One region of the Streptomyces sp. NPDC088387 genome, then DNA from elsewhere that is predicted to be linked to it. Evidence: riboswitches for the same ligand, from Rfam matches in the RefSeq annotation. Region 1 holds a riboswitch; each other region holds the start of a gene.
The links. Region 1 has a riboswitch for cyclic di-AMP ahead of ACIQAC_RS08265 (M23 family metallopeptidase). Riboswitches for the same ligand answer to the same signal wherever they lie in the genome.
Positions count from the first base shown of each region.

Region 2: it holds a riboswitch for cyclic di-AMP, as region 1 does, so the genes downstream of both, ACIQAC_RS33290 (C40 family peptidase) here and ACIQAC_RS08265 (M23 family metallopeptidase) in region 1, are expected to answer to the same signal.
Region 3: it holds a riboswitch for cyclic di-AMP, as region 1 does, so the genes downstream of both, ACIQAC_RS06890 (peptidoglycan DD-metalloendopeptidase family protein) here and ACIQAC_RS08265 (M23 family metallopeptidase) in region 1, are expected to answer to the same signal.
Region 4: it holds a riboswitch for cyclic di-AMP, as region 1 does, so the genes downstream of both, ACIQAC_RS13020 (NlpC/P60 family protein) here and ACIQAC_RS08265 (M23 family metallopeptidase) in region 1, are expected to answer to the same signal.

Region 1 covers NZ_JBIVNC010000003.1:20,123-23,552, reverse strand. The annotation lists gene ACIQAC_RS08270 (PP2C family protein-serine/threonine phosphatase) at 1-1,055, shown strand, start outside; cyclic di-AMP (ydaO/yuaA leader) riboswitch at 1,262-1,419, shown strand; gene ACIQAC_RS08265 (M23 family metallopeptidase) at 1,431-2,477, shown strand; gene ACIQAC_RS08260 (PrsW family intramembrane metalloprotease) at 2,530-3,430, opposite strand, start outside.
Region 2 covers NZ_JBIVNC010000016.1:79,856-83,285, forward strand. The annotation lists gene ACIQAC_RS33280 (ATP-dependent Clp protease proteolytic subunit) at 1-564, shown strand, start outside; gene ACIQAC_RS33285 (hypothetical protein) at 571-879, shown strand; cyclic di-AMP (ydaO/yuaA leader) riboswitch at 1,219-1,426, shown strand; gene ACIQAC_RS33290 (C40 family peptidase) at 1,430-1,903, shown strand; gene ACIQAC_RS33295 (ATP-binding protein) at 2,030-2,488, opposite strand; gene ACIQAC_RS33300 (helix-turn-helix domain-containing protein) at 2,701-3,430, shown strand, end outside.
Region 3 covers NZ_JBIVNC010000002.1:523,127-526,556, forward strand. The annotation lists gene ACIQAC_RS06885 (SGNH/GDSL hydrolase family protein) at 1-159, opposite strand, end outside; gene ACIQAC_RS06890 (peptidoglycan DD-metalloendopeptidase family protein) at 367-1,359, opposite strand; cyclic di-AMP (ydaO/yuaA leader) riboswitch at 1,364-1,531, opposite strand; gene ACIQAC_RS06895 (tyrosine-protein phosphatase) at 2,047-2,844, shown strand; gene ACIQAC_RS06900 (DUF6126 family protein) at 2,861-2,977, opposite strand; gene ACIQAC_RS06905 (helix-turn-helix domain-containing protein) at 2,974-3,430, opposite strand, start outside.
Region 4 covers NZ_JBIVNC010000004.1:350,889-354,318, forward strand. The annotation lists gene pcrA (DNA helicase PcrA) at 1-904, opposite strand, end outside; cyclic di-AMP (ydaO/yuaA leader) riboswitch at 1,319-1,491, shown strand; gene ACIQAC_RS13020 (NlpC/P60 family protein) at 1,499-2,674, shown strand; gene ACIQAC_RS13025 (tellurite resistance/C4-dicarboxylate transporter family protein) at 3,100-3,430, shown strand, end outside.

The DNA of each region.
Region 1 (3,430 bases):
TGCTGCTGATCGTCGGCGGCGCGATGTACGAGTACTTCACCCCGAAGGAGTTCACCGCCGTCCCGTTCTTCACGGCCGCGCCCCTGGTCGCCGCCCCGCTCTTCGGGCGGCGGTACACGATCCTCACCGGCCTGGCGGCCGTGATCACCGTGGCGGTGATCCATCTCCGGCTCGATGTGATCCTCGGCGCGGAGTCGGTCACCGAGACGATCACCGTGCTGACCGTCTCCGGGCTGGCCCTCCTCATCAACACCCTGGTCCGGCGCAGCGACGAACGGCTCGCCACCGCCCGCCAGATCGCCGAGGCCGCCCAGCGGGCGGTGCTGCCGGAGCCCGCCGAGCGGATCGACGGGTTCGAGATCGCCGTCCGTTACGAGGCCGCGCAGGCCGGTGCCTTCATCGGCGGCGACCTGTACGCGGTGCAGGACTGCCCGGCCGGGGTCCGGCTGCTGGTCGGGGACGTGCGCGGCAAGGGCATGGGCGCGGTGGCGGCCGTGGCCGTGCTCATCGGGACGTTCCGGGAGGCGGCCGAGCAGGAGGCGACCCTGGAGGCGGTCGCGGGGCGGCTGGAGCGGGCGCTGGCCCGCGAGGGCGACCGGCGCGCGGGGCTCGACGCGGTCGAGGGGTTCACCACCGCCGTACTCGCCGAACTCCCGCACGGCGAGGGCGTCCTGCGCATCGTGAACCGCGGTCACCCCGGGCCGCTGCTGCTGTACGCGGACGGCGCGCTGCGGCCGCTGCCGGCCACCGAGCCGGCGCTGCCGCTCGGGATGGGCGATCTCGGCAACTGGCCGGACCGGGTGGAGGAGTACGCGTTTCCCGCCGGGGCCATGCTGCTGCTGTACACCGACGGGGTGTCCGAGGCGCGGGACGCGCGCGGGGAGTTCTTCCTGCCCGAGGAGCGGCTGTCCGGCCGGGTCTTCGCGGGGCCGGGGGATCTGCTGACCACGCTCGCGGAGGACGTGCGGCGGCACACCGGGGGCCGGATGACGGACGACATGGCACTGCTCGCCGTACGCCGGACGGGGGCTTCGTCACAGCCGGTAAGTGAGTGAACGCCCTCCGCATAACATCTGAGTCACCGTCAAAACTCTTGTGACATACGTGGCGTGGTCAACTCGCCCGATTTTCGCCGCTCATGGCCCGTACGTCCGGCGGGAAAGCGTTAACGATCAAGTGGAACCGCTTGGAAATCACCCCCCGGTTCTATTAACGTCCGATAACGCAGCGCGGTCGTCCCAGCCGTCACAAGAGACGGCTCCGTGCTCAAGCGCCGAATTCCGCAAGGGAACCGGGGAACCACCAACTTGGGGTGAATCGGGCGTATGTGGTCGTGGCAACACGGCACATATACGCGCGTAGGAGACCTTCCTGCTCCGAACCCGTCAGCTAACCCGGTAGGCGAGAAGGAAGGAAAGGAGTACGCCTACGTGGCGTCCAACAGGCCTGCTCCTGAGGCCCCGTTCGTCCCCGCACAGCGCACCGAGGAAACCTTCGGTTACGGCGCCCCCCGCACCGACGAGGGCCCGTGGGAGGAATGGAACCCCACCGCCGAGACCGTCCGCCCCGTGCGCGGCCGGCACCGCGTCTCCAAGCAGCGCGGCGGTGGACTCGCCCGTAGCTCGACCGTCCTGGGCGTCGGTGTCATAGCCGCCGTCGGCGCGGGCGGTATGGCCACCGCGCAGACCGGCAAGCCCCCGGTGTCCATCTCCATGCCGGACCTGCCCTCGGTCGGCAGCCCCTTCGGCTCGGACGACGGCGACGACACCGAGCCCCTCTCCCAGACCTCCAGCACCCCGCTCAGCAGCCTCGGCGTGTCCACGACCGACACCGAGCAGGGCACCTCGGACGCCGGTGAGGTGCTGCGCACCCGCATCCTGGCGCAGGCCGAGAACCAGCAGAAGCAGCTCGACACCAAGACCGCGCAGCTCGCGCTGGCCAAGGCCGAGAAGCAGGCCGCCGACGCCGCCGCCAAGGCCGAGAAAGAGGCCAAGGAGAAGGCCGCCGCCGCCAAGAAGAAGGCGGAGGAGGAGGCCGCGCAGAAGGCCGAGGCCGAGCGGCTCGCCAAGCTGGCCAAGGAGTTCACGCTCCCGACCTCCTCGTACACCCTCACCTCGACCTTCGGTCAGGCCGGCGCCCTGTGGTCCTCCGGCTACCACACGGGCCTCGACTTCGCCGCGCCCACCGGCACGCCGATCAAGGCCGTGCACGGCGGCACCATCACCGAGGCCGGCTGGAACGGCTCGTACGGCTACAAGACCGTGCTGACCCTCGATGACGGCACCGAGATCTGGTACGCCCACCAGTCGTCGATCGGCGTCAGCGTCGGCCAGAAGGTCACCACCGGCGAGGTCATCGGCCGCGTCGGCGCCACCGGCAACGTCACCGGCGCCCACCTCCACCTGGAGGTCCACACCCCCGGTGGCGGCGGCATCGACCCCATGGCGTGGCTGCGCGGCAAGGGCCTCAACCCCTGAGCCGAGTTCCCCTCACGGCCCTGACGACGAACCCTCGACGTCAGGGCCGCTGTTATGAGCGGTACGGGTTGTAGTAGGCGGGGTGCGGACCGACCGGGCCGTAACCGCCGTAGCCGCTGTGAACGCCGTAGCCGCTGTGGCCGCCGTACGTGGGCAGGGGCCACGGGGTGATCACCGGGACCGGTGGTGCGGTGGCCCGTGCGGCGTGGTCGAGGGCGGGACGGGCGATGTCCCGGCGCCGCCACAGCTCGTTCAGCAACGCCCGCTCGCGCTCCACGAAGTCGGGGCCCGCGAGACCCCGGCGGCCCCGGCGGCGCAGAAACGCCAGGGACGTCGCGTACGACTCGTACTGGGCCACCGCGCGGGCGGCCGGTCTGCCCAGGTGGCGGCCGGCGTACTCACGGGCCAGACCGCGGGCCCGCATCGAGCCGAGCGCGTAGGGCTCCGAAGGGGCCAGCCAGCCGGCGGCCGCGTAGGCGGGCAGTTCCTCGCGGACCAGGCGCAGTTCGCGCTGCCGGGTCCAGATCATCAGCCAGGTCAGCAGCGCGAACGCGGGGACCATGAACACGCCGTAGACCGCGAAGAAGCCGTAGTCGCCGAAGGTCGACGAGCCGTTCCAGAAGGCGTGCAGGCCCATCGCCAGCAGCAGCCCGGACAGGGGCAGCAGAACGCGGCGCACCTGCTGGCGGTCGCCGGCGAGCGCCGCGAAGCCGAAGCCGATGCCGGTCAGCACGGTGAACAGGGGGTGCGCGAACGGCGACATGATGATCCGGACGAAGAACGTGGCCGCCGTGACCGAGGCGATGCCGCCGTCGCCCGTGAGCTGGTCGGTGCCGAACGCCGTGCCCAGATACAGGATGTTCTCGGTGAAGGCGAAGCCCGTCGCGGTGAGACCGGCTATCACCACACCGTCGAGGATCCCGGTGAAGTCCCGTCTGCGGAACAGGAAGACC
Region 2 (3,430 bases), on a different contig from region 1:
GATCCGTACGGGAAGCTGCTGGAGGAGCGGATCGTCTTTCTGGGCACGCCGGTCGACGACACCGCGGCGAACGACGTCATGGCCCAGTTCATGCACCTCGAGTACCAGGACCCGGACAGCGACATCTCGCTCTACATCAACTCCCCCGGCGGCTCGTTCAGCGCGATGGCGGCGATCTACGACACCATCCAGTACGTCGGCTGCGACGTGGAGACGATCTGCCTCGGGCAGGCCGGATCCATGGCGTCGGTGCTGCTGGCGGCGGGCACACCCGGGAAGCGGCTGGCGCTGCCGGGCGCGCGGATGGTGATCCACCAGCCGTCGCTGCCGGAGCCGGTCCACGGGCAGACCAGTGATCTCACCATCCGGGCCGCGGAGTTGGCGCGCGTACGCACCCGCCTGGAGGAGATGCTCGTACGGCACACGGGGCGGGCACAGGTACAAGTGAGCGCGGACATCGAGCGTGACAAGGTGCTGACCGCGCAACAGGCTCTGGAGTACGGCCTGGTGGACCGGATCGTCTCCAGCCGCAAGACCACAGGCCCGACGCCCGACGCGAGGTGACCGCCGATGCTGCGACCGGAAGACCCCCCGCTGCCCGCACTGACCCGCGCCGAGGGCGAGTTGATCGACCGCTACCTGGACGTCGTCGATCTGCTCGGCCGGGTCAATCCGGCGCAGAACACCGACACCTACAGCGGGTTGCGGGCCGCGCAGGCACTGGTGGCCCGTGCCACCGAGCTGCGCGACGCGCTCGCGCTGATGCACCGCCGGGGCGAGACCGCGCTGCACGCGCCGACGCTCGCGCGGGCGCTGACCGTGCTGGACGGCGAGCGCCGGACGGCGCGCGTCACCCTTCCGCCGCGCTCCGAGAGTTGACGCGACGGCACCTGAATCCGCATACTCACCGGCTTTCCCGGTCCGTCCGCGGCCGGTTTCAAACGGACCAAAAGGCGTACCCCCGTTCGGCGTATTCGCAGGTCGTTGCGCGGAACCCGCACGGTTGCGCAAGGCCCATCCCGCCATGGCGGAACTGGGGACTCCGCCGCTGGTCCGAGGGGTCATCAGGACGTTGACGCGCGTTCGAACATAGAGATGTCCACCCGAACGGGTGAGTGGTGAGTAACAACACAAATCCCCGGTTCCGTTGGGATTTTCGGACACAAGTAGGTGAAGATCCCTGACTGACGACAAGACCCCGCCACCGCGGCGGGGCGGTCCGGGCGGACGCCGAGTCCTGCCGCCTCCCGGATGACCGGTCGACAGGAGTGGATCGGCAGGAGTGGAGGACCCAGGCACGACGGGCCGCCGGAGCGCGCAGTTGGCTTCGAGCAGTCCTTGGGGTGAAGCCGCCTTCGGGCGGCCGGGCTACTTCGCCAGCCCGAATCCGACAGGTCATCCTTCACAGGCGGCTGACGAAGGGTTGCGCATGACCGCGCTCAATCGTGTCCCGTCGCTCATGGCTCGGGCCGGTACGGCCTCGGCCCTCACGTTGGTGGCCGTGAGCGGCTCCGTCGTGGTTCCGGGATTCTCCTCAGAGGCCTCGGCAGCCACGCCGGCAACGAAGGCGCTCCAGGTCGCGGCTTCGAAGAAGGGGTCCCCGTACAAGTACGGGGCCACCGGACCGCGCCGTTTCGACTGCTCGGGTCTGACGCTGTACTCGTTCAAGAAGGCAGGCAAGAAGCTGCCGCGTACGGCTTCCCAGCAGTACAACAAGACGAAGCACATCTCCGCCAAGAGCCGCAAGGCCGGCGACCTGGTGTTCTTCCACTCCGGCTCCAGCGTGTACCACGTGGGGATCTACGCCGGTAAGGGGAAGATCTGGCACTCGCCGAAGACCGGAGACGTTGTCCGTCTACAGAAGATCTGGACCAAGAGTGTCTGGTACGGGCGCGTGAAGTAGCTCCGAGGAGGCGGTGACGGCGCCCTGACGCGCCGTCACCGCCCTTCGGGCGGGCTGTGCTGCCCGCACCGGCCGCGCCGGGCTCAGCCGGCGCGGCCGGCGGCCGTGCGCCACTCGGACGCGTCTCTACGGCTCCTGCTGTCCCGCGGCGGTCACCGGTCTCGCCGGCACCGTCCACGGCAGTTCGATGGCGACGGTCTTGCCGCCCTCCCGGGTGGGCCGGACGCTCAGCTTTCCGCCGCACTCCGCGGCCAGCCAGCGGATGATCACCAGACCGCGGCCGTTGTCCTGCTGGACCGCCGCCGGCAGCCGCTTCGGAAACCGGGGATGACTGTCCGTCACCCCGATGCGCAACTGTTCGTCACGCTCCAGCGACAGGTCCACCGTGAAGGTGGGTGACTGCCCGAGGGTGTGCTGTACGGCGTTGGTGGTGAGTTCGGAGACGATCAGCCGGATGGTGTCCGCCAGTTCCGTGTTCGGCGGCAACCCCCATTCCGCCAGGGTGTCGACCACGTAGCCGCGGGCCGTGGAGACCGAAGCGGGATCGCTCGGCAGAGTGACGGATGCTTCGAGATGATCTGCCATGGCGACGTCGTCCCTTTCCCACGGGACCGCAGTCCGACACGGAGCGGATGGTTCGAGTACGGTCCCGGACTGGTGCTACGCCGCCAGACTGCCATTAGCGGGCCTGTCACGGTGGCGATCCACCAAGATATGCATATATCTGTCGCTCGAAGCGGTGAACTCTGCGACGGCAGAGCGTATTTGGGCGGCTCGGAAGGAGTAAGGAGTACCCCATGCAGCACGGTCCCGCGGTGCGCCGCCGGAAACTGGGCGCCGAACTGCGTGCCCTGCGCGCCCGCGTGGGCCTCACCAGTGGCGAGGCGGCCGCTCTGGTCGGCTGGCACCAGTCCAAGGTCAGCCGGATCGAGACCGGCGCGAGCGGTGTGAAACCGGCCGATGTGCGGTTACTCCTGGACGCCTACGGCGTCGAGGAACCCGAACTGCGGGAACTGCTCCTCGCCCTCGCGGGCTCCGAGGACCTCGGCCGGCACCACTGGTGGCACGCCTACCGGGGTGTGCTGCCGCCGACCTACCGGGACTTCATCAGCCTGGAGTCGCAGGCCAGGACGATGCGCACACTGGAGACCTCGGTGGTGCCGGGGCTGCTCCAGACGCCCGACTACGCCCGCGCGGTCACCCGGGCCGCCGTCGAGGGGCTCGACGAGCAGCGGGTCGACGCGCTGGTGGAGGTGCGTCTCGCCCGGCAGGACGTGCTGCTCGCGAGGCCGCCGCTGGAGCTGAACGCCGTCCTGGACGAGGCCGTGCTGCGGCGGGAGGTGGGCGGGCCCGACGTGATGGCCCGGCAGCTGGAACGGCTCACGGAGGCGGCCAGGCTGCCCCAAGTGCGGCTGCAAGTGCTGCCGTTCGCCGCCGGGGCGCATATCGGCGTCACCGGCCCTTTCGTTATCTTCTCATTTCCGAGCACTTCTGATCTGGACGTGGTTGTTCTCGACCACTTGACGA
Region 3 (3,430 bases), on a different contig from region 1:
CTCCGGGCACCGGTCCGCGAGCAGTACCGCGAACCTGTCGGCCCAGCCGACGAGCGCCCCGTCGGGGCCGGGATCGCCCACACCCTCGGTGAAGCTGTCCCCCAGCGCCACGTACGACCCGATCTCTGCTCTGCTGTCACTCTTCGAATCGTCTGCCACGTCGCACCATGATTCCCCTTCGAATGTGACTTACGCGACCGTAGGGCGGGGTTGACGGGCGGTGAGATAAGCCACGGACCAAGCCTTGGTCAAATGCGGAATAGTCCACGGGTCCCGCAACACATCCCGATATCCACCGGTACGCACCGAAGGCCGGACCCGGGGATCGTGGGTCCGGCCTTCGGAGGTGGTCGCGCGACGGGGGTCTCAGCCGACGGAGAGACCGTGCGAGCGCAGGTAGGCGACGGGGTCGACGTCGGAGCCGTAGTCCGGCGTGGTGCGGATCTCGAAGTGCAGGTGGGGGCCGGTCACGTTGCCGGTCGCGCCCGAGAGGCCGACCTGTGTGCCGGCGGACACGGACTGGCCCTGCGAGACGGACAGCGAGGACAGGTGGGCGTACTGGGCGTAGAAGCCGTCGGCGAGCTTGATGACGACCTGGTTGCCGTACGCACCGCCCCAGCCGGCGGAGACGACGGTGCCGCTGCCGACGGACTTGAGGGAGGTGCCGGTCGGGACGACGAAGTCGACACCGGTGTGGTAGCCGCTGGACCACATGCTGCCCGCCATGCGGTACGGCGTGCCGACGGCGGCACCGGCCACCGGGAGGCTGAAGCCCGAGGCGTTGGCGGTGGTCGTGGACTGGTCGCCGGAGGACGACGCATCACCCTGCGCCTGGCTGGAGTTGGACTCCTCGGACTTCTGCGTCTTCTGCGACGCGGTGGAGTCGGAGGACTCGGCCGGCTTCGAAGCCTGTGTGTCGGTGCCGGCGGGCCTGTCGGCCGCCTTCTTGCCGATGGAGAGCTTCAGACCGGGGTGGATGAGCGACGGATCGCTGCCCACGGCCTCGCGGTTGTCGTCGTAGATCCGCTGCCAGCCGCCGGTGACGTCCTGCTCCTCGGCGATCTTCGCGAGGTAGTCGCCGACCTTCACCGAGTAGGTGTGCGCACCGGACTTCGGGGTGGCGGTCTTGGTCGCGGTCTGCTGCGCGACGGGCTGCTCGGTGACCGTGCGCGGCAGCGACTCCTGCGTGGCGGTGAGAGTTCCGGCGGCCTTCTCCGTGACGGACTGGCCGGTGGCGGCGTGGGCGCCGGCGGCCCCCATCAGCGGCAGTGCGAGTGCGGCGCCACCGGTTCCGGCGACGGCGATCGAGCGGGTGAAACGCTTGCTCTTGGGACGGCGGTGCTTACCCTTCGCGGGCATGGCGAATTCCTCTCCGGCGCCTGCGAGGTGAGCTGTCGGGTGCGGGCTGGAGATGCCCGGCCGCGCGGGGAACGCGGCTGAACCCCTAGCCGTTCCGGAGACCGGAACAGGCGGTAAGTCCTGTGGGTCCCCCGCTCCTGCCGAGGCACGGGTGAGTGGGCGGCTTCCGGGCGGCGGCAGGATTCGGCGTTCCGTCCGGATTCGGTGGTGAACGTAAGCGACCAAGACGCAAAGGGACAAGCAAGAGGTTCCACTCGAAGGTCCCCTTCTTGATCCGTACGGGGAATTCCCGGTCACCCTCCGTCGAAGCGGTACACGCCGAATTCCCAAAACCCCTTGAAAAGCGGCCTGATTACGTGAACATGACGGGCGACACACGGTCACGAATATGACGCTGCTCACGTGACAGTGCTCCAGGTCCCTTTATTCCAGAGCGAGTTGGAATCCACGCATCAATTCGGACAGAACTCCCAGATGTGACGCAGGAGGAGAAGTGTCGCATTGAGTGGCACAGTGAAATCACAGACTTCTTTACGGGGGTTTCGTCCGTTTCGCGACACCGTTCCGCAGGAGGCCTCGACAGGAGGCCTCGACACCGTTCCGCGCGAGGCCTTGTCGTATCGTCGAGGTGCCCCACGCCGGCCGGCACCCGAGCCGGGCCGGCGGTCCGACCGGGAGGAGCCCCCCGTGACGCAGCAGGTCCCGTCGACCGAGCCACAGCTGGAAGCCGTGCGCAACTTCCGGGACGTGGGCGGGCTGCCGACGGTGGACGGCCGCCGGGTGCGTCGGGGAGTGCTGTTCCGCAGCGGGCATCTCGCGCACGCGACCGCGGCGGACGCCGTGTTCCTGTCCTCCCTCGGACTGCACACGGTCTTCGACTTCCGCAACGCCGCCGACCAGCGCCTTGAGGGCCCGGACATCGAACTGCCCGGCGTCCGCAACGTGAACCTGCCGCTGACCGACCCGGCACACGGCGCCGAGTTCTGGACGATGATCCGCGAGGGCGACCTGGACCAGCTGCGCACCCTGCTCGCCGACGGCAGGGCGGCGAACCGGATGGTCGAGTCGTACCGCACGATCGTCCTGGAGCGCACCGCCGAGCACTCCCGGGTGCTGCACGCGCTCACCGAGGACAGCGTCCCGGCCCTGATGCACTGCGCGGCCGGCAAGGACCGCGCGGGCATCTCGGTCGCGGTGACCCTGCTCGCCCTGGGCGTGGAACGCGAGGCGATCCTCGCCGACTATCTGGAGTCCAACGCCAAGCACCGCCGCTACCAGGTGCGGCGCAGCAGCAAGGCCCCCTCCGCCCACTCCCCCGAGGTCATGGAGCTGATCAGCCCGCTCTTCGACGCGCGCGCCGAGTATCTGACGACGGCCTTCGACACCATCGAGGCGACCTGGGGCGGCGTCGACGGCTATCTGGAGCAGGGTCTGAAGCTGACGCCGGAACTCCGCGACCGGCTGCGGCAGCGCATGCTCGACTGAGCCCGCGCCGCCACCGCTACTTCGCGCCGACCTCGAACAGCAGGTACAGGAACGCGGCGAAGACATGCCCGGCGGCGACGTAGATGAACAGCCGCACCCAGACTCCGCGGTTGCGCTTCGCGGTCTCGCTCATGGTGTTTCTCCCGTCGTCGGGCCGAGACAGAGCGCGGCCGTGGGGCTCTGAAGCAGGGTGTGTACAAAGAGCAGCTCGACGCCGGCCGGGTCGCGGGCGGCGATGCGGTGCGGGGTCAGGGAGTCGAAGTGCGCGCTGTCCCCGGGACCGAGCTGGTGCACGGCGTCCCCGAGGCGCAGCCGCAGCCGGCCCCGCAGGACGTACAGCCACTCCTCGCCGGGATGCACCCGCACGATGTCGCCCTGGGAGCCGTGCGGTACGTGGACGCGCAGTGCCTGCATCCCGCGGCCGGAGGCGCCGGCCTGCCAGTACGTCCAGCCGCCGGCCTCGGTCGGTTCCATGTCGGCGGCGCGCAGCACGGCGTCGCGTTCGGCGACCGTCTCGCCGAGGAGTTCGGAGACGGTCGTACCGTAGATACGGGCGAGCGCGAGGAGCATCGGCAGTGAGGGCTGC
Region 4 (3,430 bases), on a different contig from region 1:
CGACCAGCTCGCGCACCAGCGTGTACTGGGCGTGGTTGGTGTCCTGGTACTCGTCGACGAGGACGTGCCGGAAGCGGCGGCGGTAGTGCTCGGCGACGTCCGGGAACGCGCGCAGGAGGTTGACCGTCGTCATGATCAGGTCGTCGAAGTCGAGGGCGTTGGCCTCGCGCAGGCGCGACTGGTAGAGCGCGTACGCCTGGGCGAGGGTCTTCTCAAAACCGTCCGTGGCCTGTGCGGCGAAGTCCTCCTCGTCGATCAGCTCGTTCTTCAGGTTGCTGATCTTGGCGCTGAAGGACTTGGGCGGGTAGCGCTTGGGGTCGAGGTCCAGGTCGCGGCAGACCAGGGCCATCAGACGCTTGGAGTCGGCGGCGTCGTAGATCGAGAACGACGACGTGAAGCCGAGCCTCTTGGACTCCCGCCGCAGGATGCGCACACAGGCGCTGTGGAAGGTCATCACCCACATCGCGTTCGCGCGCGGGCCGACGAGGTGCTCGACGCGCTCCTTCATCTCACCGGCGGCCTTGTTGGTGAAGGTGATCGCGAGGATCTGGCCGGGGTGGACGCTCCGCTCGGCGAGCAGGTACGCGATGCGGTGGGTGAGCACACGCGTCTTGCCGGAACCGGCGCCGGCCACGATGAGCAGCGGGGAGCCGGAGTGGACGACGGCGGCCCGCTGGTTGTCGTTCAGCCCGTCCAGGAGGGCTGCCGCGTCGAGGGCCGGGCGCGGGGCACCGTCGCGGTAGTACGCCTCCCGGTCCGGTGGCGCGTCGAACTTCCCGCCGAACAGATCGTCCGGAACCTGCTCCGGTGCATGATCGTCCTCGGGGGGCGGCGGGGGCTCCTCCGCATGGGCCCGCGGGGCCTGGAGGTCCGCCAGGAAGCTGTCGTCAAAGAGGCTGCTCATCGCTCTCCGAGTCTAGGGCGCCCCACTGACAGCCCGCGGCCACCCCGGGAACATCCCCCGTCGGCGGGTGGGGGACCGTACGGTTCCGGCCTGTGGCCGGGCTTCACCGCGGACACTCACGCGGTCACGTTCCGTAGCGATCGACGGATCCCCGTTGTGGCTGGCCGGAGCGTCGCGCGGCGCGTCGGTCCGGAAACCCGCAGCAGGAGGCGTCGTACACGAAGATCACTAAACAACGCACACTTCGGACAACTCACCGCACAACAGTCCGCATTGACCACGCAGCGCGACACTCGAACAGAAAGGTCACGAAAATGTATCGGGCATATCGCCCACCAACCTTCACAGGCGGCACACGAGTTGGCTACCGTTCGCTCAGGCCGAACGACCCCCACCGGCGAACGTCGCCGGGCCGTCCCGCCTCCGCCGAGTCCGGTGCGCCCACGTGGCAGCCGGAGCCGGGGACCCACCGAACTCCGGGGTGAATCGGTCCGAACTCCCACTGGGGAGCGGACCGTAGGGCAACCCTTCCGAACCACCCGCCCGAACCCGACAGCTAACCCGGTAGGCGGCCCATGGAAGGAGTCGCCTCCTTTGGCGTCGCACCGCAAGTCGCGCCCCACGGGCGCGCGCGTGGCAGGCATACGCACCCCCGCCCTCGCCACGGCTGCCCTGACCTCCGTCGCCCTGCTCTCCCAGACGGCCAACGCCGCGCCCGAGGACGACAAGCCGAGCCTTGAGGAAGTCGAGAAGAAGGTCGACGACCTCTACCGCCAGGCCGAGTCGGCGACGGAGAAGTACAACTCCGCCAAAGAGAAGACGTCGAAACAGCGCAAGCAGGTCGACACGCTCCTCGACGACGTGGCCCAGCGGACCCAGAAACTGAACGACGCGCGCGAGGAGCTGGGCTCGTACGCCGCGGCCCAGTACCGCAGCGGGGCCTCCGTCCCCGACACCGCGACCTTCATGCTCGCGGACTCGCCGCAGGACTACTTCGACCAGACCCAGCTCATGGACCGGCTGACCGGCCGCCAGCAGGACGCGGTCGACGAGTACTTCACCCAGCAGTCCGAGACGATGGAGAAGCGTCAGGCGGCCAGTGAAGGCCTGGAGACGCTCACCGAGACGCAGGGCGACCTCAAGACGGCCAAGGCGACCGTCCAGAGGAAACTCGCCGACGCCCGGCAGCTGCTGTCGGAACTGACCGCCGAGGAGAAGGCGCGTCTCGCGGCGATCGAGAAGCAGAAGCAGGCAGAGGCCGACCGCAAGGCGGCGGAGCTCGCCCAGCAGCAGGCTGAGGACCAGCGCCGCCAGGAAGAGACGGCCCAGCAGCAACAGCAGGAGAGCGACTCCACGGGCTCCTCGTCGGGCTCGACCGGCTCGGAGTCCACGCCGACCGACGGCTCGTACACCGCCAAGGCGGAGAAGGTGCTGGCGTTCGCCCGCGCGCAGGCCGGCAAGCCGTACGTCTGGGGCGCCACCGGCCCCGGCTCCTACGACTGCTCCGGCCTCACCCAGGCCGCGTGGAAGGCCGCCGGGGTCGACATCCCGCGCACCACCTACGACCAGGTGAACGCCGGCACCACGGTGTCCGTCGCCGCCGCCCAACCCGGTGACCTCGTCTTCTTCTACGACGACGTCACCCACGTCGGCATCTACATCGGCAACGGCATGATGATCCACGCCCCGAAGCCGGGCACGTACGTGCGCGAGGAGTCGATCTACTACGACGGCGAGTCGGCGATCCACAGCGTGGTGAGGCCGGCCTGAGACGGGGGCGCGCGGTAGTGCGGCCCGCCTAGGAGTCACCGTGCGCCGGGGGCGCGTGTCTGAGGACACGCGCCCTTTGTCGTTGCAGACCGTCCGGTGTCCCGGCGGCACTCCGCCGTCCCGGCGGGCCGCCGCGTCCGGTGGGCTTCCATGTCCGGTTGGCCGCCGCGTCCAGTGGTCCCGCACGTCCGGTAAGCCTGCACGTCCGGTGGGCTTCCACGTCCGGTGGGCCGCCGCGTCCAGTGGGCCTCCACGACAGTGAGCCTCCGCGTCCAGTGGGCCCGCACGTCCGGTGAGCCTCCGCGTCCAGTGGGCCTCCACGTCCGGTGGGCCGCCGCGTCCGGTGGCATGCGCCCGCGTGGATTTCCGTCCGCGCGTGTGCGCGCCCCACCCCTCTCCCCGGGCACGCTCCTTAGCATCGGCCCATGCCCGGCACCCCTTCCCCCCGCGCCTGGTGGGCGCAGCGTCCGCCGGCGGCCGGGGCCGCCGTGATGGCGACCGGCATCCTGTCGGTCGGCCTCCATCTGACCGGGTACGAGGTCCTGTCCAGGATCCTGCTGGCGGTGGCCGCGGTGACCTGGCTGGCACTCGCGGCGGACTTCGTCGCGCGGCTGCTGCGGGACCGCCCGCGATGGATGGCGGAGGCCGGTACGCCCGCGGCGCTCACCGCCGTGGCCGCGACCACCGTCCTCGGCACCCGCCTTTCGGCGCTCGACCGGCAACTCCTCGCCGAGGCCCTGCTGGCGCCGGCCGCCC